One region of the Bradyrhizobium sp. WSM4872 genome, then DNA from elsewhere that is predicted to be linked to it. Evidence: predicted binding sites of a transcription regulator. Region 1 holds the regulator's gene; each other region holds the start of a gene.
What was found. Region 1 encodes PhoB, which activates phosphate uptake and scavenging genes when phosphate is short. Its sites were predicted from a motif close to TGTCATNNANCTGTCAT; they were not measured.

Region 1 (9,509 bases):
GATTGCGGTGTTCCTCTGCGTCGCGGCCGCAGCCCTGATCCCGTGGCGCCTGCACGATACCGCCGCCTCCCGCGAAGAGACCCGCCGGGTCAATCCGGTCGAGAGCGCGGCGGTGGCTGCGGTGGTCGCCGGCATGCCCGATCCCGCGGTGCTGCTCGACCGCGCCGGCCGCGTCATCCATCTCAACGCCGCGGCCGCCCAGCTCGCGCCGGCGCTGCGCCGGAATGAGCTCGCCCAGTTCGCGCTGCGCTCGCCCGAGATCATCACGGCGCTGCGCGAGTCGATCGCAACCACCGAGCCGCGGCGCGCGACCTATCTCGACCATGTCCCGGTCGATCGCTGGATGGAGCTGACCATCACGCCGGTGCCGGTGCCGACCACCTTTGGCGGCGCCGACAAATGCATGCTGATGACCTTCCACGACCAGACGCCGCTTCGTCGGGTCGAGGAGATGCGGGCCGATTTCGTCGCCAATGCCAGCCACGAGCTGCGCACGCCGCTGGCCGCGCTGTCCGGCTTCATCGACACGCTCCAGGGCCAGGCCAAGGACGATCCCAAGGCGCGCGAGCGCTTCCTCGGCATCATGCACAACCAGGCGACCCGCATGGCACGCCTGATCGACGATCTGCTGTCGCTGTCGCGGGTGGAGCTGTCGGCCCATGTGCGGCCCGACACCCTGGTCGACCTGCTGCCGATCATCTTGCAGGTCGCCGATGGGCTCGAGCCGCTGGCGCGGGAGCGCCAGGTCGAGGTCGAGACCCAGCTCCCCGAGAGCCCGGTGCTGATCGCGGGGGACCGCGAGGAGCTGCTCCGCCTGTTCGAGAATTTGATCGAGAACGCGCTCAAATACGGCGCCTCGGGCGGTCGCGTCATCGTGTCGCTGATTTCAGGCGCCGCGCCTGATGGAACTCAGGAAATCCGGGTCCTGGTCCGGGATTTCGGCCCCGGCATTGCGCCGGAGCATCTGCCGCGCCTGACCGAGCGCTTCTACCGGGTCGATGTCGGCGACAGCCGCTCGCAGGGTGGCACCGGGCTCGGATTATCGCTGGTGAAACATATTCTTAACCGCCACCGCGGCCGGCTTTTGATCGAAAGCGTGCCCAAACAGGGCGCCACTTTCACCGCCTGTTTTCCCCAGGGCAGGCCCGCGGCTCTGAGCTAAATTCCAGCGATTTCAGCTGCTTAACACTGTCATCCGACTGTCACCAAACCTTCGTAAAAGCTCAGCTGTCCGCTCCTAAAGGGGCGGCACGGGGAGCGCGATCGGGCGCGGATGGCGCTTCGCTCCCCTGTATGGAGACCAGCATGAATTTCCTCAAAACGATCGTTGCTGCTGGCTTGGTTGCCGCATCGACGACGGCGGCCTTTGCTGCCGACATCACCGGAGCCGGCGCGACGTTCCCGTTCCCGATCTATTCCAAATGGGCTGACGCCTACAAGAAGGAGACCGGCAACGGTCTGAACTACCAGTCGATCGGCTCCGGCGGCGGCATCAAGCAGATCCAGGCCAAGACCGTGACCTTCGGCGCCAGCGACGCGCCGCTCAAGGCCGAGCAGCTCGAGAAGGACGGCCTCGTCCAGTGGCCGATGGTGATGGGTGCCATCGTGCCCGTCGTCAACATCGAGGGCGTGAAGCCCGGTGAGATGGTGTTCGACGGCGAGACGCTGGCCAGCATCTATCTCGGCAAGATCACCAAGTGGGACGACGCCGCGATCAAGAAGCTGAACCCGAACGTGAAGCTGCCCTCGGAGGCCATCACCGTGGTCCGCCGTTCGGACGGTTCGGGCACCACCTTCAACTTCACCAACTACCTCGCCAAGGCCAGCGCGGACTGGAAGAGCAAGGTCGGTGAAGGTACCGCCGTCGAATGGCCGGTCGGCGTCGGCGCCAAGGGCAACGAAGGCGTGTCCGGCAACATCAGCCAGACCAAGAACTCGATCGGCTACGTCGAGTACGCCTATGCCAAGCAGAACAAGCTGACCTACACCGGTCTCGTCAACAAGGCCGGCAAGCCGGTGCAGCCCACCGTCGAAGCGTTCCAGGCGGCCGCCTCCAACGCCGACTGGGCCAAGGCTCCCGGCTACTACGTCATCCTGACCGACCAGCCCGGCGAGAAGTCCTGGCCGATCACGGCGGCGACCTTCATCCTCATGCACAAGGATGCCACCGACAAGGCGTCCTCGCAGGAAGCCATCAAGTTCTTCCGCTGGGCCTTCAAGAACGGCGGCAAGGCAGCCGAAGAGCTCGATTACATCCCGATGCCGGATCCGGTCGTTCAGCTGATCGAGAAGACTTGGGCTGCCGAGATCAAGAGCTAGGTACGCGACGCCCGTGCCCCGGATGCGCTGCGCCGCATCCGGGGCACGGACCAACAAAAAACGTATACTATTTTAGTACAGGGGATCGGCGTGGCAGAGATGGCCGTTCAGAGCGATGTAATCGACGACGCCGGACCGTATGATCGCGCCAAGGCCTTGAGCGCGTTCAAGCTCGGCGACGTCACCTTCTATTGGATCACGCGGCTCTCCGCGATCTCGGTGCTTCTGATCCTCGGCGGCATCATCATTTCGCTGATCGTCGGCGCCTTCCCGGCGATGAAGGAATTCGGGGTCTCGTTCCTGTGGACGCAGCGCTGGGCGCCGTCCGCCGATCCGCCGGTGCTCGGCGCGCTCGGGCCGATGTACGGCACGCTCGTCACCTCCTTCATCGCGATGCTGATCGCCATTCCCGTGGGTCTCGGCATTGCCATCTTCCTCACCGAGCTCTGCCCGCAATGGCTGCGCCGCCCGATCGGCATGGCGATCGAGCTGCTCGCCGGCATCCCCTCGATCATCTACGGCATGTGGGGCTTCTTCGTGTTGGGTCCGTTCCTCGCCAACACGTTCCAGCCCTTCATGATCAAGATATTCGACGGCGTGCCCGTGCTGGGCGCGATCTTCGCGGGACCGCCGTCCTATCTCAGCCTGTTCAATGCCGCGCTGATCCTCGCGATCATGGTGCTGCCATTCATCACCTCGATCTCGGTCGATGTGTTCAAGACGGTGCCTCCGGTCCTGAAGGAAGCCGCCTACGGCGTCGGCTGTACCACCTGGGAAGTCGTCCGCAGCGTGGTGATCCCCTACACCCGCGTCGGCGTCATCGGCGGGGTCATGCTGGCGCTGGGCCGCGCGCTCGGCGAGACCATGGCGGTGACCTTCATCATCGGCAACTCGTTCCGGATATCGTCGTCGATCTTCGCCCCCGGCACCACGATTTCGGCGGCGATCGCATCCGAGTTCGCCGAGAGCGACGGCCTGCACCAGTCCGGCCTGATCCTGCTCGGCCTCCTGCTGTTCGTGCTGACTTTCTTCGTGCTCGCAGCGGCGCGGCTGATGCTGATGCGGCTGGAAAAGAAGGCGGGGAACTAGCGCCATGAATCCGATCTATTCACGCCGCCGCCGCAAGGACATCGTCGTCCGCGGGCTCTGCATCGCCGCAACGGCCTTCGGCGTCACCTGGCTCGCGCTGATCCTGATCACGCTGCTCTACAACGGATTGGCGGGACTCAATGTCCAGCTGTTCACCGAGAACACGCCGCCACCCGGATCGAACGAGGGCGGTCTGCTCAACGCCATCGTCGGCTCGCTGATCATGACCGTGATCGGCGTCGGCATCGGCGCGCCGCTCGGCATGTTCGCCGGCACCTATCTCGCCGAATACGGCCGCAATGACCGGTTGACCTCGGTGATCCGCTTCATCAACGACATCCTGCTCTCGGCGCCCTCGATCATCATCGGCCTGTTCATCTACGGCGCGGTGGTGGTGCCGATGCGCGGCTTCTCGGCGATCGCGGGCTCGCTCGCGCTCGCGGTCATCGTGATCCCGGTGGTGCTGCGCACGACCGAGGACATGCTGCTGCTGGTGCCGAACGCGTTGCGCGAGGCGGCCTCGGCGCTCGGCCTGCCGCGTTCGCTGGTGATCAAGCGGATCGCTTATCGTGCTGCCCGATCGGGTCTCATCACCGGCGTGCTGCTCGCGACCGCCCGCGTCGCCGGTGAAACTGCGCCGCTGCTGTTCACAGCGCTGTCGAACCAGTTCTTCAGCCTCGGCCTGAACAAGACGATGGCGAACCTGCCTGTCACCATCAACAACTTCGTGCAGAGCCCCTATGCCTACTGGAAGCAGCTGGCCTGGAGCGGGGCGCTGCTCATCACGCTGACCGTTCTTGCCCTGAATATTGGCGCGCGCATCCTTGGCGCCGAGAGGACCGCAAAATGAGTGATCTTTCCGTATCGATGAGCGCGGCCGGTGGGCTGCCCCACGCGCCGGTGCTGCCGGAGGCGCCCCCCAAGGTGACCGTGCGCAACCTGAACTTCTATTACGGCGAGCACCACGCTCTGAAGAACATCAACCTGACGCTCGGCGCCAACCGCGTCACGGCGTTCATCGGTCCGTCGGGCTGCGGCAAGTCGACCCTGCTGCGCATCTTCAACCGGATGTACGACCTCTATCCCGGCCAGCGCGCCACCGGTCAGCTCATGCTCGATCAGACCAACATTCTCGACGGCAAGCTGGACCTCAATCTGCTGCGCGCCCGCGTCGGCATGGTGTTCCAGAAGCCGACGCCGTTCCCGATGACGATCTACGAGAACATCGCGTTCGGCATCCGTCTCTATGAGAAGATCTCGAAGTCCGAGATGGACGGCCGCGTCGAAAAGGCACTCCGCGGCGGCGCGCTGTGGAACGAGGTCAAGGACAAGCTCAACGCCTCCGGCCTGTCGCTCTCGGGCGGCCAGCAGCAGCGCCTCTGCATCGCCCGCACCGTCGCGGTGCGGCCCGAGGTGATCCTGTTCGACGAACCCTGTTCGGCGCTCGACCCGATCTCGACCGCCAAGGTCGAGGAGCTGATCCAGGAGCTGTCCGAGGATTACACGATCGCGATCGTCACTCACAACATGCAGCAGGCGGCGCGCGTCTCCGACAAGACCGCCTTCATGTATCTCGGCGAGCTGATCGAATTCGACGACACCAGCAAGATCTTCACGTCGCCGACTGACCGGCGCACGCAGGATTACATCACCGGCCGGTTCGGCTAGGAGACGCGACATGGGTTCTGAACATACCGCAAAGGCCTTCGATACCGACCTCCAGGAACTCACCCGCCTGGTCGCCGAGATGGGTGGCATCGCCGAGCGCATGATCGTCGAGTCCGTCGACGCGCTGATCCGCCGCGACGTCCCGCTCGGCCAGCGCGTCGTCGCCATCGACACAGAACTCGACGCGCTGCAGAAGCGCATCGAGGAGCGTGCGGTCCTCACCATCGCCCGCCGCCAGCCGATGGCGGTCGACCTGCGCGAGATCGTCGGCGCCATGCGCGTCGCGACCGATCTCGAGCGCATCGGCGACCTCGCCAAGAACATGGGCAAACGCGTCGCGGCGCTGGAGACGGACTTCCATCCGCTCAAGCTGTTTCGCGGCCTCGAGCACATGACCGACCTCGTGCAGCAGCAGGTCAAGTCGGTGCTGGACGCCTATGCCGCGCATGATCTGCCGGCGGCGATGGCGGTGTGGAAGGGCGACGAGGAGGTCGACGCCATCTGCACCTCGCTGTTCCGCGAGCTCCTTACCTACATGATGGAGGATCCGCGCAACATCTCGTTCTGTATCCATTTGATGTTCTGCGCCAAGAACATCGAGCGGATCGGCGACCACGCCACCAACATCGCCGAGACCGTGTTCTACATGATCGAGGGACAGGCGATCACCGACAAGCGGCCGAAGGGCGACATGACGACCTTCGCCAACACGGTACCGAACACTTAAGGAGCGACGACCCGATGGGCGCACGCATTATGGTGGTTGAGGACGAGGAAGCTCTGACGGAGCTTCTCCGCTACAACCTCGAAGGCGACGGCTATGACGTCGAGACGGTGATGCGCGGCGACGACGCCGACACTCGCCTCAAGGAGCACATCCCCGATCTGATCGTGCTCGACTGGATGCTGCCGGGCCTGTCAGGCATCGAATTGTGCCGGCGGCTTCGCACCCGTCCCGAGACCAAGCAGCTCCCGATCATCATGCTCACCGCGCGCGGCGAGGAGAGCGAACGGGTGCGGGGTCTTGCGACCGGCGCCGACGATTACATCGTCAAGCCGTTCTCGGTGCCGGAGCTGCTCGCGCGCGTGAAAGGCCTGCTGCGGCGCGCGAGCCCCGAGCGGCTCGCCACCGTGCTTGCTTTTGGCGACATCGAGCTCGACCGCGACAAGCGCCGCGTGGCGCGCTCGGGCCGGCCGATCGATCTCGGTCCGACCGAATATCGCCTGCTGGAGTTCTTCCTGGAGCATCCGGGCCGGGTGTTCTCGCGCGAGCAACTGCTCGACAGCGTTTGGGGCCGCGACATCTACATCGATGAGCGTACCGTCGACGTGCATATCGGCCGCCTGCGCAAGCTGCTCAATCTCGGCCGCGAGCAGGACCCGATCCGCACCGTCCGCGGCGCCGGCTACGCGCTGGATGATCGTTTTGCCAAGGCGGAGCAGGTGTAGGGTTGCAGGCTTGTTTGCTGGCGAGCTGTCCCCGAATTCTCCGACGTCGTCCCGGACAAGCGAGCGAAGCGAGCGCTGATCCGGGACCCATAACCACCGAACGTGGTTTGGCGAAGACTCGGAGTGACCCCTTCCGCACGACTACTGCGTGCTCGGAGTATGGGTCCTGGCTTTCGCCAGGACGACACTGAAATTGTTGAACTGTCTTCGCGCGACGACTTGCCGTGATTACCGCGGACCCGGCTTCACCGGTGCGCGGCGCCGATCCGATGCCGGCTGGTACGCGACGCGCGAGTGCTGGGCGCAATAGGGCAGGCCGGACAACGCACGGCCACCACAGAAGAAGAAGTCCGGGCTCGAGGGATCGCCGACCGGCCAGTGGCAGGTCGCCTCGTTCAATTCCAGCAGCGACAGCCGCTGGCTCATCGGCACCACGTTGTCGTATGTGACCGGATCCGGCTCAGCCTCGACCTCAAAGGCCTGCGCCAGCGCGGTGTTGCCGCGCGAGATCGGGCGGCTCACCCGCATCATGTGCTGCGCGGGACGCGCCTTGCGCGGCCGGGGCGCTGCCGACGAAGGGCTCTTGGCGCGGCCCGAAAGGCCGAGCCTGTGCACTTTGCCGATCACGGCATTGCGGGTCACATTGCCGAGCTCCGCCGCGATCTGGCTGGCCGAAAGTCCGGCCTCCCAGAGCTTTTTCAGCTGCTCGACGCGATCATCGGACCAGGTCAAAACCGTCATTGCACCCTTTCCCTCGCTGCGCGCCAGCCATCCTGGGGCCTCGCAGCGAATGCCTAAGCCTTCAAAAACCCGTGCCGCCAGAATCCCTTAAGGCTCGCCGGGCGCGTCTTGAACGCCCGAACGTTTACGCCGGTACATAAGGACTTAAAGATCAGAACCACTGCACGAGATGTCGTATCTGACAATCCAAACGCTACAATATGGCGTGACTCCCGCGCAAGAGTCCGCCGACTCGCTTCCACATGTTCCGTGGCTAAATCCCGCAAAATCGGCACCGCAAGACTACGGATTCAGCGTTTCGCGAGGCTTTCCGGGCGGCATTGACACCCGTTTCACCAGGCCTAAGATAGTCGTGCGTGCCGCCCTCAAGAGGCGGCACGTTTCGTTTTCCGGGCCGGTCGATGGTGCGTTGCGCAATGCACGCTCACACCGTCCGCAACATTCAAGTGACCGCCATGACTAACAGCGCAGCGCCGCATTTGCTCCCCGTTTTCGCCAGATCCGACCTCGGTTTCGAGCGTGGCGAAGGCTGCTGGCTGATCGCGACTAATGGCGAGCGCTATCTCGATTTCACCTCGGGGGTGGCGGTGAACGCGCTCGGCCATGCCCATCCGGCGCTGGTCGCGGCGTTGCAGGAGCAGGCGACCAAGCTCTGGCACATGTCGAACCTGTTCCAGAGCCCGGACGGCGAAAAGCTCGCCGCGCGCCTGTGCAATGAAAGTTTCGCGGACTTCGTGTTCTTCTGCAATTCCGGCGCCGAAGCGCTGGAATGCGTGATCAAGGTCGTGCGCCGTTATCACGCCGCGAAGGGCCATCCCGACCGCTATCGCATGATCACCTTCGAAGGCGCCTTCCATGGCCGCACGCTGGCGACGCTGGCGGCGACGGGGTCGGCGAAATATCTCGAAGGTTTCGGCCCCCCGATGGAGGGCTTCGACCAGGTTGCGCATGGCGATCTCGAGGCAGTGAAAAAGGCGATCGGTCCGCAGACCGCCGGCATCCTGATCGAGCCGATCCAGGGCGAGGGCGGTGTGCGTTCGGCAACGCCCGCCTTCCTGAGGGCGTTGCGTCAGCTCTGCGACGAGAAGGGTCTGTTGCTCGCCTTCGACGAGGTGCAGACCGGCATGGGCCGCACCGGCGATCTGTTCGCGTACCGCCGCCTCGGCGTCGAACCCGACGTGATGTCGCTGGCCAAGGCGCTCGGCGGCGGCTTTCCGATCGGCGCCTGCCTTGCGACCGCGGAAGCGGCATCCGGCATGACGCCGGGCTCGCACGGCTCGACCTTCGGCGGCAATCCGCTCGCGATCGCGGCTGCGAACGCCGTGCTCGACGTCATGCTCAAGCCCGGCTTCTTCGATCACGTGCAGAGGATGTCGCTGCTGCTCAAGCAGAAGCTCGCCTCCGTGATCGACCGTCACTCTGATGTCGTCAGCGAAGTGCGCGGCGAGGGCCTCCTGATCGGCATCAAGGCCGTGGTACCTTCGGGCGATCTCGTTGCCGCCTTGCGCGCAGAGAAGCTGCTCACCGTCGGCGCCGGCGACAATGTCGTGCGTTTCCTGCCGCCTTTGATCGTCACCGAAGCCGAGATCGAGGACAGCGTCATGCGGCTCGAGCGCGCCTGCACTGCGTTGTCCGGCAACAAGCGGGCGGCAAGCTGATGAGCAAGTCGCCCGATAAAGCACCCAAGAAAACACCGAAGCACTTCCTCGATATCAACGAGCTGCCGCTGTCGGAGCTCAAGCGCATGCTGGCCGCGTCCTCCGCGATGAAGGCGAAGCAGAAGGCGCATCAGCCGGTCAGGCCGCTCGAAGGCAAGACGCTGGCGATGATCTTCGAGCGCCCCTCGACGCGGACGCGGGTGTCTTTCGACGTCGCCATGCGCCAGCTCGGCGGCGAGCCCATCATGCTCACGGGCGCCGAGATGCAGCTCGGCCGCGGCGAGACCATCGCCGACACCGCGCGCGTGCTGTCGCGCTATGTCGACGCCATCATGATCCGCATCCTCAACCACGATGCCCTGCTTGAGCTTGCGGCGAACGCCACCGTTCCGGTCATCAACGGCCTGACGCGGCGCTCGCATCCCTGCCAGGTGATGGCCGACCTCATGACGTACGAGGAACATCGCGGCCCGATCGAGGGCAAGACGGTGGCCTGGACCGGCGACGACAACAACGTGCTGGCGTCCTGGGCGCACGCCGCCGAGCGCTTCAAGTTCCAGCTCAATGTCGCGACGCCTCCGGAGC
Region 2 (9,509 bases), on a different contig from region 1:
CATGATGACAAAGTCGATTGCGTCGTTTCTGCTCGGCACGGCGCTGGCCGTGACCGCCGCCGGTGCAGCCTTCGCGCAGGACAAGACCGTCAAGATCGGCGCGCTGTCCGATCAGTCCGGGCTCTATGCCGATCTCGGCGGACCGGGCTCGACGCTCGCCGCGCAGATGGCCATTGAAGATTCCGGCCTGGCCGCGAAGGGCTGGAAGATCGACATCATCTCTGGTGATCACCAGAACAAGCCCGACATCGGCACCGCGATCGCGCGGCAATGGTTCGACGTCGACAAGGTTGACCTCATCGTCGACGTACCGAATTCCGGCGTGGCGCTCGCGGTCAACAACGTCGTCAAGGAAAAGAACGGCGTCTATATCAACTCGGGTGCTGCGACTTCGGACCTCACCAACGCGCAGTGCTCGCCCAACACGGTGCACTGGACCTACGACACCTACATGCTGGCCCACACCACCGGCCAGGCTCTGGTGAAGGCCGGTGGCGACACCTGGTTCTTCCTGACCGCCGACTACGCCTTCGGCGCGGCGCTGGAGCGCGACACCACCGCGGTCATCACCGCCAACGGCGGCAAGGTGGTCGGCGGCGTCAAGCACCCGCTGAACACGCCGGACTTCTCGTCCTTCCTGCTGCAGGCGCAGGCCTCCAAGGCCAAGATCATCGGCCTTGCCAATGCCGGCGGCGACACCACCAACACGATCAAGCAGGCGGCCGAGTTCGGCATCGTCAAGGGCGGCCAGAAGCTCGCGGCGCTGCTGCTGTTCCTCACCGACGTCAAGGCGATCGGGCTCGAGACCGCTCAGGGCCTCAACTTCACCGAGACCTTCTACTGGGACATGAACGACCAGACCCGGGCGTTCTCGAAGCGCTTCGCCGAGAAGATGAAGAACAATGCGCCGCCCACCATGGTGCAGGCCGGCGTCTATGCGGGCGTGCGTCACTATTTCAAGGCACTGGAAGCGCTCGGCGGCAACCCGCATGACGGCGCCAAGGTCGTCGAGAAGATGAAGTCGATGCCGACGGAAGACGATCTGTTCGGCAAGGGCGAGATCCAGCCCAACGGCCGCACCATCCACAATGCCTATCTGTTCGAGGTGAAGAAGCCCTCCGAGTCCAAGGGACCGTGGGACTTCTACAAGCTGGTCGGCACGGTGCCGGGCGACCAGGCCTTCACGCCGCTGTCCGAGAGCAAGTGCGCGCTGTTGAAGAAGTAAGCTAACCGCCCGCAGGCCATCAGGCCTGCGGGCGACTTTCAGGGAACGCCGAAGGGACCGGGTGCGGGATCGATGCAGGCTCTTTACGCTCAGCTACTGGTGGGACTGATCAACGGCTCGTTCTACGCGCTGCTCAGTCTCGGGCTTGCCGTGATCTTCGGCATGCTCAACATCATCAATTTCGCCCACGGTGCGCTCTACATGATGGGCGCGTTCGTCGCCTACTTCCTGCTGAACATCGGCGGCATCAACTACTGGTGGGCGTTGCTGCTTGCCCCGATCATCGTCGGCATCTTCGGCATGATCCTGGAACGGACCATGCTGCAATGGCTGACGGGGCTCGACCATCTCTACGGCCTGCTCCTGACCTTCGGCATTGCGCTGATCGTGCAGGGCGTGTTCCAGAACTATTTCGGCTCCTCTGGCATGCCTTACGCCATTCCGGACCAGCTCAAGGGCGGCATGAATCTCGGCTTCATGTTCCTGCCTATCTATCGCGGCTGGGTCGTCATCTTCTCGCTGATCGTGTGTATTGCGACCTGGTTCCTGATCGAGAAGACGCGGCTCGGCGCCTATTTGCGTGCCGCGACTGAAAACCCCACGTTGGTGCGCGCCTTCGGCGTCAACGTGCCGCGCATGATCACGCTGACCTATGGTTTGGGTGTCGGCCTGGCCGCGCTTGCCGGCGTGCTGTCGGCGCCGATCAACCAGGTGCGGCCGCTGATGGGCGCCGACCTCATCATCGTGGTGTTCGCGGTGGTCGTGATCGGCGGCATGGGATCGATCATGGGCTCCATCATCACCGGCTTTGCGCTCGGTGTGATCGAGGGCATGACCAAGTATTTCTACCCCGAGGCCTCCAACACCGTCGTGTTCGTGCTGATGGTGCTGGTGCTCTTGGTGAAGCCAACGGGATTGACGGGAAGGGCGGCCTGATATGACAGCCTTGACGGACGACACGCTGCCGGTAACCCCGCGCTCGATCCGCGATGAGATGATCGTGTTCGTGGTGATGGCGCTGCTGCTGGCTTCGGTGCCATTCACGGGGGTCTACCCGTTCTTCGTGATGCAGGCGCTGTGCTTCGCGCTGCTCGCCTGCGCCTTCAATCTCCTGATCGGCTACGGCGGTCTACTGTCCTTCGGCCATGCGATGTTCTTAGGGACGGCCGGCTATTGCAGCGCGCACGCGCTGAAGGTCTGGGCGCTGCCGCCCGAACTCGGCATCCTCGTCGGCGTCGCCGGTGCCTTCGTGCTCTCGCTCATCACGGGCTATATCTCGATCCGCCGCCAGGGCATCTATTTCTCGATGATCACGCTGGCGCTATCGCAGCTTTTGTACTTCATCTACCTCCAGGCGCCGTTCACCCATGGTGAAGACGGCATCCAGGGCATCCCGCAGGGACGCATGTTCGGCGTCTTCGATCTGACCAAGCCGACCGTGCTCTACTACGTGGTTCTGGTCGGCTTCCTCGCCGGCTTCCTGCTGATCTTCCGCATCATCAACTCACCGTTCGGCGAAGTCCTCAAGGCGATCCGCGAGAACGAGCCGCGCGCGATCTCGCTGGGTTACCGCACCGATCAGTACAAATTCCTGGCTTTCGTCCTCTCGGGCACGCTGGCCGGCTTTGCCGGTGCGCTGAAAGTCTTCGTGGCGCAGAATGCCTCGCTCACCGACGTGCACTGGTCGATGTCGGGCGAAGTCGTGCTGATGACGCTGGTCGGCGGACTCGGAACCGTGTTCGGTCCCGTGGTTGGTGCCTTCGTGATCATCGCCATGCAGCAATATTTGGCGGGGTTCGGCCAGTGGGTGACCGTGATCCAGGGCTCGATCTTCGTGATCTGCGTGCTCACCTTCCGCCGTGGCGTCATCGGCGAAATCGCGCATTACTTCCGGCGATCGCTGTAAGTCATTGATATAATGGAAGATGGGTTGATGCGCGAAAGCGGTGGATGATCCGGCTCCACGGGCGTGAGGTGGCACGCGCGTGGATCGAAAATGGTCTATGACAGTTTCATGACGGCCCGCCTGGGCCGGGCCATCATCCAACCGGTAGTTTCTCTCCCATGATGCGATTGTTTCGCGCTTTCCTGCCCAAGGAAGAACGGTTCTTCGACCTGTTCGACCGCCACGCCCAGACCGTGATCCAGGGCTCGATCGCGCTCCAGAGCATGCTCAACGGGGGCGAGGAGACGCCGGTCTATTGCCAGCGCGTCAACCAGTTTGAGAACGATGCGGACAACATCACTCGTGAGGTGCTGACGGCGGTGCGCCGTACCTTCATCACCCCGTTCGACCGCGGCGACATCAAGAACCTGATCACCTCGATGGACGACGCCATCGACCAGATGCAACAGACCGCCAAGGCCGTGATGCTGTTCGAGGTCCGCAGCTTCGAACCGCCGATGCGGGAGATCGGCGGGCTTTTGATCGAATGCGCCAATCTGGTCGGCCGTGCGCTGCCGCTGATGCAGAAGATCGGTCAGAACGTGGCCATGCTGACTGCGATCACGGAAGAACTGGGCAAGCTGGAAGGCCGTGTCGACGATCTCCATGATATCGGGCTGAAGGAACTGTTCCTCAAGCATCGCGACGGCAACGCGATGGATTTCATCGTCGGCGCGGAGATCTACGACCATCTCGAGAAAGTCGCCGACCGTTTCGACGACGTCGCGAACGAGATCAACAGCATCGTCATCGAGCAAGTTTAGGGCAGGGGCCACGCCGTGGATGTTGCGTTGGGTCTTCCCGTCCTGGTCGGATTGATCGCCGTCGCGCTGCTGTTCGACTTCCTGAACGGCCTGCACGACGCCGCCAATTCGATTGCGACCATCGTCTCGACCCGCGTGCTGCGGCCGCAATACGCGGTGTTCTGGGCCGCGTTCTTCAATTTCGTCGCCTTCATGGTGTTCGGGCTGCACGTCGCGCAGACCATCGGCACCGGCATCATCGATCCCGCGATCGTGGATGCTCAGGTGATTTTCGCTGCGCTCGTCGGCGCCATCGTCTGGAACTTGGTGACATGGGCACTCGGGATCCCATCGTCCTCGTCTCACGCATTGATCGGCGGCTTGTTTGGTGCAGGCGTAGCCAAAGCCGGCCTTTCGGCGGCGGTCTGGAGCGGATTGTCCAAGACGGTGATCGCCATCGTGCTGTCTCCGCTCGTCGGCTTCCTGCTCGCGATGATGCTGGTTGCGATCGTCTCCTGGGCATCGGTGCGCTCCACGCCCTTTGCCGTGGATCGCGCCTTCCGCATCCTGCAATTCGCCTCCGCCTCGCTCTATTCGCTCGGCCATGGCGGCAACGATGCGCAGAAGACCATGGGCATCATCGCCGTGCTGCTCTATTCGCAGGGCCAGCTCGGCGGCGAATTCTTCGTCCCCTTCTGGGTGGTGCTCTCGTGCCAGGCCGCGATGGCGATGGGGACGCTGATGGGCGGCTGGCGCATCGTTCGGACCATGGGCCTGCGCATCACCAAGCTGACCCCGATGCAGGGCTTTTGCGCCGAGACCGGCGGTGCCGCGACCCTGTTCATGGCGACCTTCCTCGGCGTTCCCGTCTCGACCACCCACACCATCACCGGCGCCATCGTCGGCGTCGGCGCCGCCCGCCGCCTCTCGGCGGTGCGCTGGAACGTCGCCAGCTCGATCGTCTATGCCTGGGTGATCACGATGCCGGCCTCGGCCATCGTCGCCGCGCTGAGCTGGTGGGCGGTCAAGATCTTCCTCAGGTAACCAGCTTCAGTCCGACGATCCCGGCGACGATCAGCCCGATGCTGGCGAGGCGGAACGCGGTGGCCGGCTCGCCGAACAGGATGATGCCGAGTGTCGCGGTACCGACCGCGCCGATGCCGGTCCAGACTGCATAAGCGGTTCCAATCGGGAGCGATTTGAGGGCGAGCCCGAGCAGGATGATGCTGCCGGCCATGGCGCCAAGCGTGAGGACCGACGGAACGAGCTTGGTGAATCCCTCGGTGTATTTGAGGCCGATCGCCCAGGAGACCTCAAGCAGACCGGCGACGAACAGGATGCTCCAGGCCATGGCGACCCTCCATTCAAGGCAGGGTCGTCCCCGCGACTGGCGTGCTGATGGGAAGGGAGGGCCGTCCCTCCCAACCTGATCCCAAGCCGGATATGGGGCTGGCCGGAAGGCTCTGCAATCACCAAATGAGGCTTGATCAGGCTCATTTTCCCTGCCAAACGCTGCCGCAATGTCCGACGTCGCCATCACAGCCGAATCGACGGCCCGTTCCTCGCTTGCCGCTGAAGTGTCGCGGCGGCGGACCTTTGCCATCATCTCGCATCCGGACGCCGGCAAGACCACGCTGACCGAAAAGCTGCTGCTGTTCGGTGGCGCCATCAATCTGGCCGGCCAGGTGAAGGCCAAGGGCGAGCGGCGCAACACGCGTTCGGACTGGATGAAGATCGAGCGCGAGCGCGGCATCTCGGTCGTGACCTCGGTCATGACCTTCGAGTTCGAGGGCCTCGTTTTCAACCTGCTGGACACGCCGGGCCACGAGGACTTTTCGGAAGACACCTACCGCACGCTCACGGCGGTCGATTCCGCCGTCATGGTGATCGACGCCGCCAAGGGCATCGAGGCGCGCACTCGAAAGCTGTTCGAGGTGTGTCGTCTTCGCGACATCCCGATCATCACCTTCATCAACAAGATGGACCGCGAGAGCCGCGACGTCTTCGAGTTGCTCGACGAGATCGAGAAGACGCTGGCGCTCGATACCACGCCAATGACCTGGCCTGTCGGCCGCGGCCGCGAGTTCCTCGGCACCTATGACGTCGTCAATGGCGGCGTGCGCCTGCTCGAAGGCGGCGGCGCCAAGACCGGCGCGGCGCAGCAGATCGAGATCGCCGAGCTCGCCAAGCTCAACGCCAATCTCGACGTGTCGGCGGTCAAGGACGAGCTCGAGCTCGTCACCGCGGCTTCAAAACCGTTCGAACTCGAAGCGTTTCGCGAGGGTCATCTGACGCCGGTTTATTTCGGCAGCGCGCTTCGCAATTTCGGCGTCGGCGACCTGCTGCAAGGACTCGGCAAGTTCGCGCCGGAGCCGCGCGCGCAGGAGAGCGACCAGCGTAAGGTCGAAGCCACCGACCCGCGCATGAGCGCCTTCGTGTTCAAGATCCAGGCCAACATGGATCCCAACCACCGCGACCGCATCGCCTTTGCGCGGCTGTGCTCCGGCAAGCTGAGTCGCGGCATGAAGGCGAAGCTCGTGCGCACCGGCAAGAGCATGCCGCTGTCCAGCCCGCAATTCTTCTTCGCGCAGGATCGTTCGGTTGCGGACGAAGCCTATGCCGGCGACGTCGTCGGCATTCCCAATCACGGTACGCTGCGGATCGGCGATACGCTGACCGACGGTGAGGATTTCAACTTCGTCGGCGTGCCGAGCTTCGCGCCGGAAATCGTCCGCCGCGTGCGTCTCACCGATGCGATGAAAGCGAAGAAGCTGAAGGAAGCGCTTCAGCAAATGTCGGAAGAGGGCGTCGTGCAGGTGTTCCGCCCGCGCGACGGCGCGCCCGCGCTGGTTGGCGTCGTCGGCGCACTCCAGCTCGACGTGCTCAAGGCACGGCTGGATGCGGAATATTCCCTGCCGGTCGAATTCGAGGTCAGTGAGTTCCAGCTCGCGCGCTGGGTTTCTTCGGACGACCGCAAGAAGCTCGACACCTTCATCGCGGCCAACACCTCCAGCATCGCCGACGATGTCGACGGCGATCCCGTCTATCTGGCGCGAAACGAGTTCTATCTCGGCTACACCAGGGAACGTGCCGAGGGCATCGAGTTCACCAACGTCAAGGACGTCAAGAAAAAGGGGTAGGGTGTGGCTTCGCCCGCGCTGTAGCTACTCCCCCTCCGCTGTCATGCCCCGCGAAGGCGGGGCATCCAGTACGCCGCAGCCTCTCGCCTCAATCACAAACGTCTCGGAGTACTGGGTCGTCCGGTCAAGCCGGACGACGACACCGTCCTTGGACGCGCGCATGTGAACAGCCGCAGGCTTGACGTTGCCGACGGCAATGCCACGTTCACCCATGTGGCCTTGCGAGTTCGCTTCATGTGGCGCGGCATCCTTGTTTTCCTCCTGCTGGCGATCTCGACGATCGCCGCCGACGCTCGGCCGCGGCAAATCAACCCAATTCCGTTTTCGCACGAACCGTGCAGCGTTCTCGACGGCAGGCCCTGCACGCCGTCCTATTGCAGCCCGCTCGAGCCTGGTCCCTGTATTCCCGAGATCGACTATCCCTACGGCCAGAACCTCCAGCTCACGATCCAAAGCGTGCCAGCGGAGGCCGATCGTGCCAAATACCAAAAGCCGGATCACGATCTCGATACGATCGGCGATCTCTTCGCCGAACTGCGCACCTGCTGGTCGCCACCATCGGACAATGCGCGCGCGGGCATGCAGATCGCCGTGCGTTTCAGCTTCAACAAGTCGGGCGGCCTGATCGGCCCACCGCGCCTGACCTTTGCGACCGCGGGCGTGCCCGCCGAGACGAAAACGACCTATCTCAATGCAATCAATTCATCGTTGAACGCCTGCCTGCCGCTGAAATTCACCGGCGGTCTTGGCGGTGCCCTCGCCGGGCGGCCGATCGCGATCCGGTATGTCGACAATCGCGAGATCGGCAAGTAGCGCATCAGTTGCGACCGGCGGCCAATCGATGATACGCCATGGGCTGGGCGCTGGTTGAGGGGAGAATCTCGTGGGTCTGCTGGTTATGATCCTGGGGCTTGCGCTGTTTTTCACGGCGCATGTGTTCACGACGAAACGCGAGGCGCGCGCGCAGGCCATCGCGAGACTGGGCGAGGGGACCTACAAAATCCTCTATTCGCTTGCCTCGCTCGCGGGGCTCGCGTTGATCATCTGGGGCTTTGCCCACTACCGCGCGACCGGCTGGATCGACGTGTGGTATCCGCCGAAGGCGCTGAAGCACATCACGCTCGCGCTGATGCTGCCCGCGGTCATCCTGGTGGTTGCGTCCTATCTGCGCGGCCGCATCTATGCGACGCTGAAGCATCCGATGCTGGCCGGCATCAAGCTGTGGGCGGCGGCGCATCTTCTGGCCAATGGCGACCTCGGCTCCATCATCCTGTTCGGCTCCTTCCTCGGCTGGGCGGTGTATGACCGCATCACGCTGAAGCGTCGCACCGATGGTGGCGGTCCGCCGATTCCGGTGGGCGGCGTCACCAACGACCTGATCGCGATCGCGGTCGGAATCGTCGCTTATCTGGCGCTGGCGTTTGCGTTCCATCCGGTCGTGATCGGCGTTCCCGTCATGGGCGGCTAGCTGATCAGCACAAGACAGCACCGCATGCCCATGTGCGGAAGGTGACAAGGTAACAAGAGCAACAAGCCAAGGTCATTCCGATGGACTGGTCGCATTCTCAGATCCCGCTGATGCGGTTCGAGGCGCGTTTCGGCGATCGGGTCGTGCCGGCATTTTGCGATCGGCCGTCGAGCCTGTGGGCGATGATCGCGGACGCCTGCGCCCGCAATCCCGACGGGGAAGCGCTGATCTCAGGCCATGTCCGGCTGAGCTGGCGGCAGGCCGCGGAGCAGGCTGCGCGGATCGCGGCGGGATTTCGCACGCTCGGATTGCAGCGCGGCGATCGCGTCGCAATCCTGCTCGGCAACCGCGTCGAATTCCCGCTGCTTCTATTTGCTGCCGCGCATGAGGGGCTCGTCACGGTGCTGCTCAGCACGCGCCAGCAGAAACCGGAAATCGCCTATGTGCTCGCCGACTGCGGCGCCAAAATCCTGATCCACGAGGCGGCACTCGCGGAGCGGCTACCGGAAGCACTAGACGTGCCCGATGTGATGCACCGTATCGCCGTCGACGACGATCCGGCTCTGTCGGATTTCGCGGTGCTCGTCGACAACGCGCCGGCCCCGGCGCCGGTCGAGACGAGCGAAGAGGACACCGCGATGATCCTCTACACCTCCGGCACGACAGGCAAGCCGAAGGGCGCGATGCTGGCCCATTGCAACATCGTCCATTCCTCGATGATCTTCGTGTCCTGCCTGCAATTGACGGCGGCCGACCGTTCGATCGCGGCGGTGCCGCTCGGCCACGTCACCGGCGTCGTCGCCAACATCACGACGATGGTCTGCTGCGGCGGCGCGCTGATCATCATGCCGGAGTTCAAGGCCGCCGAATATCTCAAGCTCGCCGCGCGCGAGCGCGTCACCTACACGGTGATGGTGCCGGCGATGTACAATCTCTGCCTGCTCCAGCCCGATTTCGAGCGCTATGATCTGTCGAGCTGGCGCATCGG
Region 3 (9,509 bases), on a different contig from region 1:
CTGCCGCGACAGCCTGCGCTGCTCGCTGACGTCCAGATGCGTCGTCACCGAGCCGCCATTGGGCAGCACGAAATATTTCACCAGGATGGCCCGCCCGTCCGGCAGTTCGGTGATCAAGCCGTTGGTGCTTGCCGCCTTCTCGTAGAACTCGTCGTTGGAGGCGCCGCCGAGCACACCGCGCTTGCGTCGCAGCTCGAGGAGTTCGTAGCCGTTCATGTTGGCCCAGAGATCCGACCGCGCCAGGCCATAAAGCTCGATATAGCGGTCGTTGCAGAAGATGATGCGCCGCTGCGCATCCGTCATCACCACGCCCTGGTTGAGATTGTTCATCGCGGAGGAGACGAAGGCATTGCGCCGCAGCTGCAGACGCCTGGTCCAGCGCAGCGAGGAATGGATCCACAGCGCGATCGCGACGAGGAACGAGCAAGTCACGACGCCCGCGATCAGGGCTTCCCAGATCACGTTGGGATCAAGCTCGCCGAGATAGCTCGGAGGGGTGAAGCTGTCCGAGAGGGCAAAGGCGCGCGCAGGCGCGACCGCTGCGGCCAGGCACACGGCGGCCTGCATCGCAATCGGAAGCGCGCTGCCCGCGTGCCAGTTCTTCTCAGCCATCAGCCACCCGCGATTTCAACGTCGGATTGTCTGGCCTCGTGGGTTTGGATCGGGTAAACGCCTGTACGCGCAACGGAAAAATGTGGCATCAAATACGGCAATTGCCCTGACATGATAAATTCTTCCTTAATGGAAAACGCTCCCGCGCCGCCGTTCCCAGGCGTGAGGCCTTGGTCGCTTCGAGCAGACGTCCTGCACAACCATGGATAAGGTCGACTGCGTCGTCATCGGAGCCGGCGTGATCGGGCTCGCGGTGGCTCGAAAGCTGGCGCAAGCCGGGCGCGAGGTGATCGTGCTCGAGCAAGCCGAGGCCATCGGCACCATCACCTCCTCGCGCAACAGCGAGGTGATCCATGCCGGCATCTACTACCGCGCCGGAAGCTGGATGGCGCGCATGTGCGTCGACGGCAAGCACGCGCTCTACCGTTACTGTTCCGAGCGCGGCATCCCGCACAGGAATTGCGGCAAGCTGATCGTCGCGACCAATCCGAAAGAGACCGAGAAGCTGCAATCTATCAAGGCGCATGCCGAGGCCAACGGCGTGCTCGACATGCAGCTGCTCACCGGCGATGCGGCACGCGCGCTGGAGCCGGCGCTCGCCTGCGACGCCGCGCTGCTGTCGCCGTCGACCGGCATCATCGACAGCCACGCCTACATGCTCTCGCTGCGCGGCGAAGCCGAGGAGGCGGGCGCGGCCTTCGCGTTTCACACCCCGCTGATCCGTGCCAAAGCGACCGCCGGCGTGATGGAGATCGAGGCGGGCGGCGAAGCGCCGATGACGCTGCAATGCAGCCTCCTCGTCAACGCCGCCGGGCTCTCGGCGACCACGGTGGCGCGCAACATCGAGGGCATGCCGCTGGAACGGATCCCGACGGCCTACCTCGCCAAGGGAAACTACTTCAGCTGCAATGCCAGGGCGCCGTTCTCGCGCCTGATCTATCCGGTGCCCGAGCCCGGCGGGCTAGGGGTGCATCTGACGCTGGACATGGCCGGGCAGGCCCGTTTCGGCCCCGACGTCGAGTGGATCGAGACCATCGATTATGAGGTCGATCCCTCACGCGCCGAGCGCTTTTACCCGGCGATCCGCAAATACTGGCCGACGTTGCCTGACGGCGCGCTCATGCCGAGCTATTCGGGTATCCGGCCGAAGATTGTGCCGCCAGCAGTAGCCACGCAGGATTTCTTGATGCAGGGCCCGCGCGATCACGGCGTCGAAGGCCTGATCAATCTGTTCGGCATCGAGTCGCCCGGATTGACGTCATCGCTCGCGATCGCGGATCACGTCGCCGACCTAGCAAATATGTAGTGGTTTAAGGCGAAGTGGATTCCGGTTGCGCGTAAGAACCGCGTCCAGACAAGAAGCTAGGGCCGCGCAAATCCTTGCACGGTGCGCGCCCTACAGCAGGGATGAGCGCAAAGGCTCCCATCCCTGCCTGAAAGGGTGCGATCAACTCTAAGCTGTTACGGGGTTACTAGTGGAGCGTGTCGCCGTGCCTGAGACGCTCGATCTGGTCCTTGACCATCAACTTCCGGCGCTTCAACTCAACAATTTGCAGGTCGTCTGTTGAAAGGTGCACGAGAGCGTCGTGCAATTCGTTTTCGAGAGTTTTATGCTTCCGTTCCAATTCAACCAGATGTGCCTGAATTGTCATTCGAAACCTCCTCGGTAGGGGTGAACCTTGGATTCGACCGGACGAGGAAGTGTACATCACCGATTCGTTCTGTCGATGGATATCAGTCGTCGCAGTGTCATTTTTAGAAATTCATATGTAACGAAGCGTGAGTAAGGGAACCACGCGGGAAAAATCCGTGATATCAATGCGCTTGCGCAACGCCGGAGCGACCGCAGAAATATCTCGCGGGAGATCGGCGCCCGACAGCCCGAGATCGCTTGCGATCACGGCGCGCAAGGACGATAGTTTCCACAGGGCATCCACAGCCTTAATCTCACGCCTATCGGTTTTTCGGCCACCGCAGACATGACCAATGAAGATGCGCGCGAACTCGAATCCGAGCTCGCCCGGTTGCACCAGGAACACCGAGATCTCGATGTGGCGATCGATGCACTGCATCAATCGCCCGCCCCCGACCTGTTGCGGTTACAGCGATTGAAGAAACGCAAGCTGTTGTTGCGTGACCGTATCGCGTTCATCGAAGACCAGATCACGCCCGACATCATCGCCTGATCCACAGGTAGAACTTTACGGCGGCCCCGCCGCACGTAAATCCGCTTGACTCGAAAGGAACAAAATAAGAACATTTGGACACCCAAGGCCCCCGGGGAAACCGTCCAAGGAAAAACGCAGATGTCGGCGACCGCCCTTCTCGACAACAGCCATTATGAACAAGCCTGCGATCAGGCGATCGCGATGTGCGACGGCAATCTGCGCAGCACCATCAAGGCGCTGATCATGGCCAATGAATATCTGGAGGCCGAGCTGGAGGAATTGCAGGCGGCCATTTCCGCCGGCTGCATTCCGGAGACCTCGCGCAGCAAGATGCGGAGCAAGGGCAGCGCCGCCTGAGCTGTCAGCTATCGGAGCCGACCATGTCCGATGTCACCTATTACGTTGCATTACCCTTCCTGACCGACGAGGACGGATCGCCGGTCGCAGGTGCGGCCGAGGAATGCCAGACCGCGGCGGCCGCGTTACGGCGTGCCGAGGTTATGTCGCACGGCGCCGGCCACACCGGCGCCGTCGCGTTCAGCCGCAGCGGCGATCCCATGACGGGCGAATTCGGTGACGCCAAACTGCTCCGCAGCTTCGGCAACGTACCGAAGGACCTCGGCACGCTTTAACTAGCTGCTGACGAGCCTGATGCGCGGCTCGTGCCGCCGGTGCGCCTTGCGCACATACATCGCAGCATCGGCCTCCTCCAGGGCGCGCGCGGCGTCGGACTGCACCCCAAGCAGGGCGACACCGGCGGAAGCGCCCGCACTCACGTGCTGGCCGCGAAAGACAAAGGACAATTCGTCGACAGCCTGCTCGAAGGCCGCGGCCTTCGCCTTGGCGTCGGTCTCGCTGAGATTCCAGAGCAGCAGCGCGAACTCGTCGCCGCCGAGCCGGCCGACCACGTCGGAGGCGCGTATCTGCCGCGTCAGCGTGGTGGCAATCGCCTTCAGCACCTCGTCGCCGGCCGCATGGCCGAAGGAATCGTTGATCGGCTTCAGCCGATCGACGTCGAGCACGATCAGCGCGCCGCTGGCGCGGTAGCGCTTCATGTAGGCGACGGCGCGTGCGAGCTCGCGTTCGAAGCCGCGCCGGTTCGGAATATCGAGCAGGAAGTCGGTGTCGGCGGCCGCCTCGAGCTCCGCGACCCGCCGCTGCGCCCCCTTGAGCTTGCTCCGGAGCTCGCGGATGGTCGCGTTGATGGCCGTCTTGATGACCTCCGTGGGGCCGTCATCGGCAGACGCTCCGCGTCGCGACGGTCTGGTCGGACGCTTGCCCGGACTGTTGGCCGGACTCTCGGCCGGACGCTTGAGAACAACTTTGGAACGGCCGGCGCTGGTCTTCGGGCCCTTTTTGGCCTTCGCAGCGCTCGCCCTTTTTGGTTTCTTCATGGGCATCCTGCTCAATGAAGGCTTGCGGGGATTCACCAAGACAGGATAGTTCATTCCCTTCTCCTTGCCACCGCCTTGCGAGCCACCGGCCGGAACCTTTAATCTGGCCTATCTTTCTGTTTTTCGAGCACAATTCACGTCATGACCGCGCCGATCGCCATCATCATGGGAAGCCAGTCGGACTGGGACACGATGCGGCATGCCGCCGACACGCTCGCAGGGCTCGGCGTTGCCGCCGACACCCGCATCGTATCGGCCCACCGTACCCCCGACCGGCTGTTTACGTTCGCCAAAGGCGCCAAGTCGGCTGGTTACAAAGTCATCATCGCCGGCGCGGGTGGCGCAGCCCACCTGCCCGGCATGGCGGCGGCGCTGACGGAACTGCCCGTGTTCGGCGTCCCCGTCGAATCCAGGACGCTCAAGGGCATCGATTCGCTCTATTCGATCGTCCAGATGCCCGCGGGCATCCCGGTCGGCACCCTCGCGATCGGCAAGGCCGGCGCCATCAATGCGGCGCTGCTGGCGGCTGCCGTGCTGGCCTTGTCCGACCCGGCCTTGTCCGACCGCCTCGCCGCCTGGCGCAAGGCGCAGACCGAGGCCGTGGCCGAGCGCCCGGAGGACAAGGCGTGACTGACGCAAAGCAGGTGAAGCTGAAGCCCGGCGACACCATTGGCATCCTCGGCGGCGGACAATTGGGGCGGATGCTTGCCATGGCGGCGGCACGGCTCGGCCTGCGCTGCCAGGTGTTCTCGCCCGATCCGGACTCACCGGCCTTCGACGTCGTTCTGAATGCGACCTGCGCCGAATATGCCGATGTCGAAGCACTTGAGCTGTTCGCCAACGACGTCGACGTCATCACCTACGAATTCGAGAACGTGCCGTCCGCGGCCGCGATGGTGCTGGATGCGCGCCGCCCGGTGCTGCCCAACCGCAAAATCCTCGAGACCACCCAGGACCGGCTCGCCGAGAAGGATTTCGTGACCCGGCTCGGCATCGGCACCGCAGCCTATGCCGACGTCACGTCGGTCCCGTCATTGCGCGAGGCGATCGCCAGGATCGGCCTTCCTGCGGTGCTGAAGACCCGCCGCTTCGGCTATGACGGCAAGGGCCAGGCCATCATCCGCGAGGGCGACGACATCGCGAAAGTGTGGACCAGTCTCGCCACCAAATCGGCCATCCTGGAAGCCTTTGTGCCGTACGAGCGTGAGATTTCCGTGATCGCCGCCCGCTCGGCCACAGGCCAGATCGAGTGTTTCGACGTCACCGAAAACGAGCACCGCGACCACATCCTGAAGATCTCCCGTGCGCCCGCCCGGATCCCGGACGTGCTCGCCGAGGAAGCGCGCAGCATCGCCGGCAAGATCGCGGGCGCGCTCGATTATGTCGGCGTGCTTGCCGTTGAGATGTTCGTGCTCGCCAACGGCACCGGACCCAAGGTGCTGGTCAACGAGATCGCTCCGCGCGTGCACAATTCCGGACACTGGACGCTCGACGGTGCGTCCGTCTCGCAGTTTGAGCAGCACATTCGCGCCATTGCCGGCTGGCCTCTCGGCAAGCCCGTGCGCCACGGTGAAGTCGTCACCATGACCAATCTGATCGGCGACGAGATCAACGAATATGACAAGTGGCTGAGCGTGCCGGGCGCGACCGTGCACATCTACGGCAAGGGCGCGCCGCGTCCCGGCCGCAAGATGGGCCACGTCACCGAAGTACGACCCACGACCGGCAAATAACGGGACCGCGGCGCATGCCGCGATCCCGCTTTACGACTACGCCGTCTTTGCGCCCGCGACGACGCCCGTGGGCTCTTCGCTGAGCCAACGATAGATCACCCCGCCCAGCGCGCCGCCGATCAGAGGCGCGACCCAAAACAGCCAGAGCTGCGACAGCGCCCAGCCGCCGACGAACAGCGCGGGCCCCGTGCTGCGCGCCGGGTTCACGGAGGTGTTGGTGACGGGGATGCTGACGAGATGGATCATCACGAGCGCGAGCCCAATCGCCAGCGGCGCAAAGCCCGCGGGCGCGCGGCCGTGGGTGGCGCCCATGATGATGAACAGGAACATCATGGTCATGACTACCTCGGTGAGGAAGCACACGATCATGCTGTACTGGCCGGGAGAATGGGCGTCGTAGCCGTTCGACGCGAACCCCTTGCTGACGTCGAAGCCGGGAGCTCCGCTTGCGATGACGTAGAGCAGCCACGCGGCCACGATCGCACCGGCGACCTGCGCAATCACATAAGGCAGGATCTGTCCGGCCGGAAAACGTCCGCCGGCGGCGAGACCGACGGTGACGGCCGGATTGAGGTGGCAGCCTGAGATGTGTCCGATCGCATAGGCCATCGTGACCACGCTCAGCCCGAATGCGAGCGAGACACCGACCAGACCGATGCCAACCTGCGGAAAGCCGGCTGCGATCACAGCGCTTCCGCAACCTGCGAATGTGAGCCAAAAGGTGCCGATAGCCTCGGCCGCGTATTTCTTCATATCCATGTGTCGTCCCCTGCTTTCAAAGATTCCGGAACAAAGCTCCGGAAACGGCCCCACCCTGGGCGTCAAATCTCCCAAATCAGGGCCGCACCGAGGTATTTTGCCTCATTTAATGGCTGAACTTGGCCCGAAAGCCCGCTTGGCCGGTGGACATCCCAGGTTTTGTCTGATACATCCGCGCCCTCAAGGTTAAGGGCTTGTGCGTTTCGCCATCCCCTTTGACTTACCAGAATTCAAATCCGATCCACTGAAGAGGATGCCGCGTGCAGGTTCTCGTTCGCGATAACAATGTCGACCAAGCCCTCAAGGCGCTGAAGAAGAAGATGCAGCGCGAGGGTATTTTCCGCGAGATGAAGCTCCGCGGTCACTACGAAAAGCCCTCCGAAAAGAAGGCCCGCGAAAAGGCCGAAGCCGTGCGTCGCGCACGCAAGCTGGCCCGCAAGAAGCTGCAGCGCGAAGGCTTGCTGCCGATGAAGCCGAAGCCGGTGTTCGGCGCTGGCCCCGGCGGTGATCGTGGCGGTCGCGGCGGCCCGGGTGCCGGTGCAAGTGCAGGTCCGCGCGGACCGCGCTGATTTACCGGACTTGAGAGATTTCAGTTTTCGATGACGCGGGCCCCTGGCCCGCGTTATTGTTTTGTGAGCGGTGCCTTCCTGGGATAGGGCACTACCGATGCGGCACTAGCGCGAGCGAACCGTAGATGGCCTCCCCTTTCCCCAAGCGCGGCTTGGCGCAGTTGCGCCAGATCTTGCTGCAGCCGTTTGCGCTGGCCTTGATGGGGATTTCGCTGTGCGGCTGCTCCTTCGACCTGGGATCGCTGACGCCGGAGAAGGAGAAGCCGCAGGAGGCACCCAAGGCAGCTGCGACCGCAGAGAACGTGGTCAGCGCAGTCAACGTCAGCGAAGCCCAGGCCCATACGGCAAAGGCCCAGGCTCTCGCAAAGTCCGGCGACGCAGCGGCTGCGCTTGATGAGTTCAACCGCGCGGTCGGGCTCGATCCCTATAATGCGCAGGCGCTCTATGGCCGCGCCCTGATCTACCAGGGCAATAACCAGCATGATTTCGCGATCGCCGATTTCAGCGCCGCGAGCGGACTCAATCCGCAGAAGGTCGAGCCGCTGCTCGGCCGCGCCATCAGCTATCTCGCCCTCGGCAAGGTCAAGGAGGCCGCGGCCGATCTGGATGAGGCTTCCGAGGCCGATCCCCACAATGCCCAGGTCTGGACCATACGCGGGCAAGCCTATGAACGGCTGGGCGACAGGACCAAGGCGGCGGCGTCCTACACCAAGGCGGTCTCGCTTCGCCCACGCGACGACGCCGCCCGCAGCGGCCTCGCCCGCGTCGGCGGCTGACGATTCTGGCGCAGCCGCAGGTGCGGTCCTAGTCCGGGGTGACGCTCTTCGGCAGAACGGAATGGAACATGGACTTGACGCCCGACAACATGTCGTCGGCGACATTGGTCTTCGGCCGCGGCATGGACAGGCCGGCATCGGCGCGCAGATCGAGCGGGGGCGCAATCATCGGGACCGGAATGTCAGCCGGGGGCGTCAGCCGATTCGGGTTCTCGTTGCCGATCGAGGCGGTATAGGGCGGGCTCGTCTGCGACGAGCCGCCATTGCCATAGGCCTCGGCTGCGGGTGTCGAGACCGTGATCGGCGGCGGCAACGGACGCACCGTTGACTGATCCAGGGGGATGACACGCGGTGCCTCTGGAGTGCGGGCGGCTTCGCGCACCGCAGGCTCCTGGATCTTCTCGGGCGCCTTGACCTCGGAAGCTCTGGCCTCCGAAGACCTGGCCTCCGAAGACCTGGCTTCCGAAGACTTGGTCTCAATCGACTTGGCCTCAACGGCCTTGCCCTCAGGCGACTTGCGCAGGCGCTCGATCGCGGCGCGCACGAGATCGTTGGCGTCGGGGGTTGCGACCGGCGCGGCAGCAGCCGGCGCCGAATTGGCCTCCACCACCGGAGTGGCGGAAGCGGGTGCACTGATGGCCGGGGTGGACTTGGCGACCGCCTTGTCGCGCGCGGACGGCTTGCCGCGCGGGGCAGCCTCGGCCGGTGCCAAATCCGCCGTCGACGTCTTCGACTCCGCGGCTGGCTGATCGGCAGCCTTCTCGGTCGCCGGCTTGTCCGTCACCTTCTTCTCGGAAATGCCCTTGGCCTTGACGCCGGGCGCGGGGAGGTTGGCCACATCCGCGGGCTTGCCGTTCTTGCCCGCCTCGGCAGGGGCCGTCACGGCAGCGGGTGCATCCGCCGCCGGCTTGGCGTTGATGTAATGATTAACGATATACGCCCCGATGATCGTTGCGAGCACCGAGGGGAAGATGTCCATCGAGATTTTAGCGATGTATTTCAGCATTCCGGCCACTCCCCGCGCGATCTGATGCGGGAACTTTGAGGCATAGTGAGGGATCAACTGCGACGGATCAATGGCAAAGGGGTACGCCGGACTTACGACTTCAGCTCAACCTCAAGGAACACGATCTCGGTTGCGGTTTCGTTAAGCACATCGTGCTGGACGCCGGCCTTGCGAAAATAGGATTTCCCGGCCGCAAGCTGCGCTTTGGACCGCTCGCCATTGGGTGCCACGATGGTCATTTCCCCTGCGACCACGGGAACAATGACGTAGTCCATGCCGTGGGTGTGATGCCCGGTGGCGCTGTCTGGCGCGAGCCGCCACTCGGTCACCCGAACCTGCTCATTGTCGACCTGAACTTCGGACTTGGCGGCAAGCATCGGAACTCTCCTGGGGCATATCCGGAAAACCGGTTCAGGGCACGAAAACCATGAACACGTAGACGGCAAATACCACCATATGGACCAGCCCGAACAGGACATTGGTCCTGCCCGT

Region 2: AC0L3C_RS16785 (DUF47 domain-containing protein) is a predicted target of PhoB. The motif match lies at 3,229-3,245, and genes of this name have one in related genera.
Region 3: AC0L3C_RS21350 (YdcH family protein) is a predicted target of PhoB. The motif match lies at 2,349-2,365, and genes of this name have one in related genera.

Annotation. Positions count from the first base shown of each region.
Region 1 is NZ_JBVVPT010000028.1:40,522-50,030, reverse strand. It holds gene AC0L3C_RS28610 (ATP-binding protein) at 1-1,162, shown strand, start outside; gene pstS (phosphate ABC transporter substrate-binding protein PstS) at 1,306-2,319, shown strand; gene pstC (phosphate ABC transporter permease subunit PstC) at 2,419-3,408, shown strand; gene pstA (phosphate ABC transporter permease PstA) at 3,413-4,258, shown strand; gene pstB (phosphate ABC transporter ATP-binding protein PstB) at 4,255-5,076, shown strand; gene phoU (phosphate signaling complex protein PhoU) at 5,087-5,803, shown strand; gene phoB (phosphate regulon transcriptional regulator PhoB) at 5,818-6,525, shown strand; gene AC0L3C_RS28575 (GcrA family cell cycle regulator) at 6,754-7,266, opposite strand; gene AC0L3C_RS28570 (acetylornithine transaminase) at 7,722-8,924, shown strand; gene argF (ornithine carbamoyltransferase) at 8,924-9,509, shown strand, end outside.
Region 2 is NZ_JBVVPT010000010.1:165,418-174,926, forward strand. It holds gene AC0L3C_RS16770 (ABC transporter substrate-binding protein) at 2-1,225, shown strand; gene AC0L3C_RS16775 (branched-chain amino acid ABC transporter permease) at 1,298-2,161, shown strand; gene AC0L3C_RS16780 (branched-chain amino acid ABC transporter permease) at 2,163-3,131, shown strand; gene AC0L3C_RS16785 (DUF47 domain-containing protein) at 3,290-3,934, shown strand; gene AC0L3C_RS16790 (anion permease) at 3,950-4,957, shown strand; gene sugE (quaternary ammonium compound efflux SMR transporter SugE) at 4,950-5,264, opposite strand; gene AC0L3C_RS16800 (peptide chain release factor 3) at 5,434-7,053, shown strand; gene AC0L3C_RS16805 (hypothetical protein) at 7,288-7,866, shown strand; gene AC0L3C_RS16810 (NnrU family protein) at 7,937-8,521, shown strand; gene AC0L3C_RS16815 (class I adenylate-forming enzyme family protein) at 8,602-9,509, shown strand, end outside.
Region 3 is NZ_JBVVPT010000016.1:49,278-58,786, forward strand. It holds gene AC0L3C_RS21340 (sensor domain-containing protein) at 1-612, opposite strand, end outside; gene AC0L3C_RS21345 (NAD(P)/FAD-dependent oxidoreductase) at 815-1,918, shown strand; gene AC0L3C_RS21350 (YdcH family protein) at 2,085-2,264, opposite strand; gene AC0L3C_RS21355 (YdcH family protein) at 2,592-2,798, shown strand; gene AC0L3C_RS21360 (hypothetical protein) at 2,919-3,137, shown strand; gene AC0L3C_RS21365 (hypothetical protein) at 3,161-3,412, shown strand; gene AC0L3C_RS21370 (GGDEF domain-containing protein) at 3,413-4,174, opposite strand; gene purE (5-(carboxyamino)imidazole ribonucleotide mutase) at 4,316-4,804, shown strand; gene AC0L3C_RS21380 (5-(carboxyamino)imidazole ribonucleotide synthase) at 4,801-5,907, shown strand; gene aqpZ (aquaporin Z) at 5,944-6,666, opposite strand; gene rpsU (30S ribosomal protein S21) at 6,927-7,235, shown strand; gene AC0L3C_RS21395 (tetratricopeptide repeat protein) at 7,361-8,011, shown strand; gene AC0L3C_RS21400 (hypothetical protein) at 8,040-9,017, opposite strand; gene AC0L3C_RS21405 (cupin domain-containing protein) at 9,110-9,394, opposite strand; gene AC0L3C_RS21410 (calcium:cation antiporter) at 9,429-9,509, opposite strand, start outside.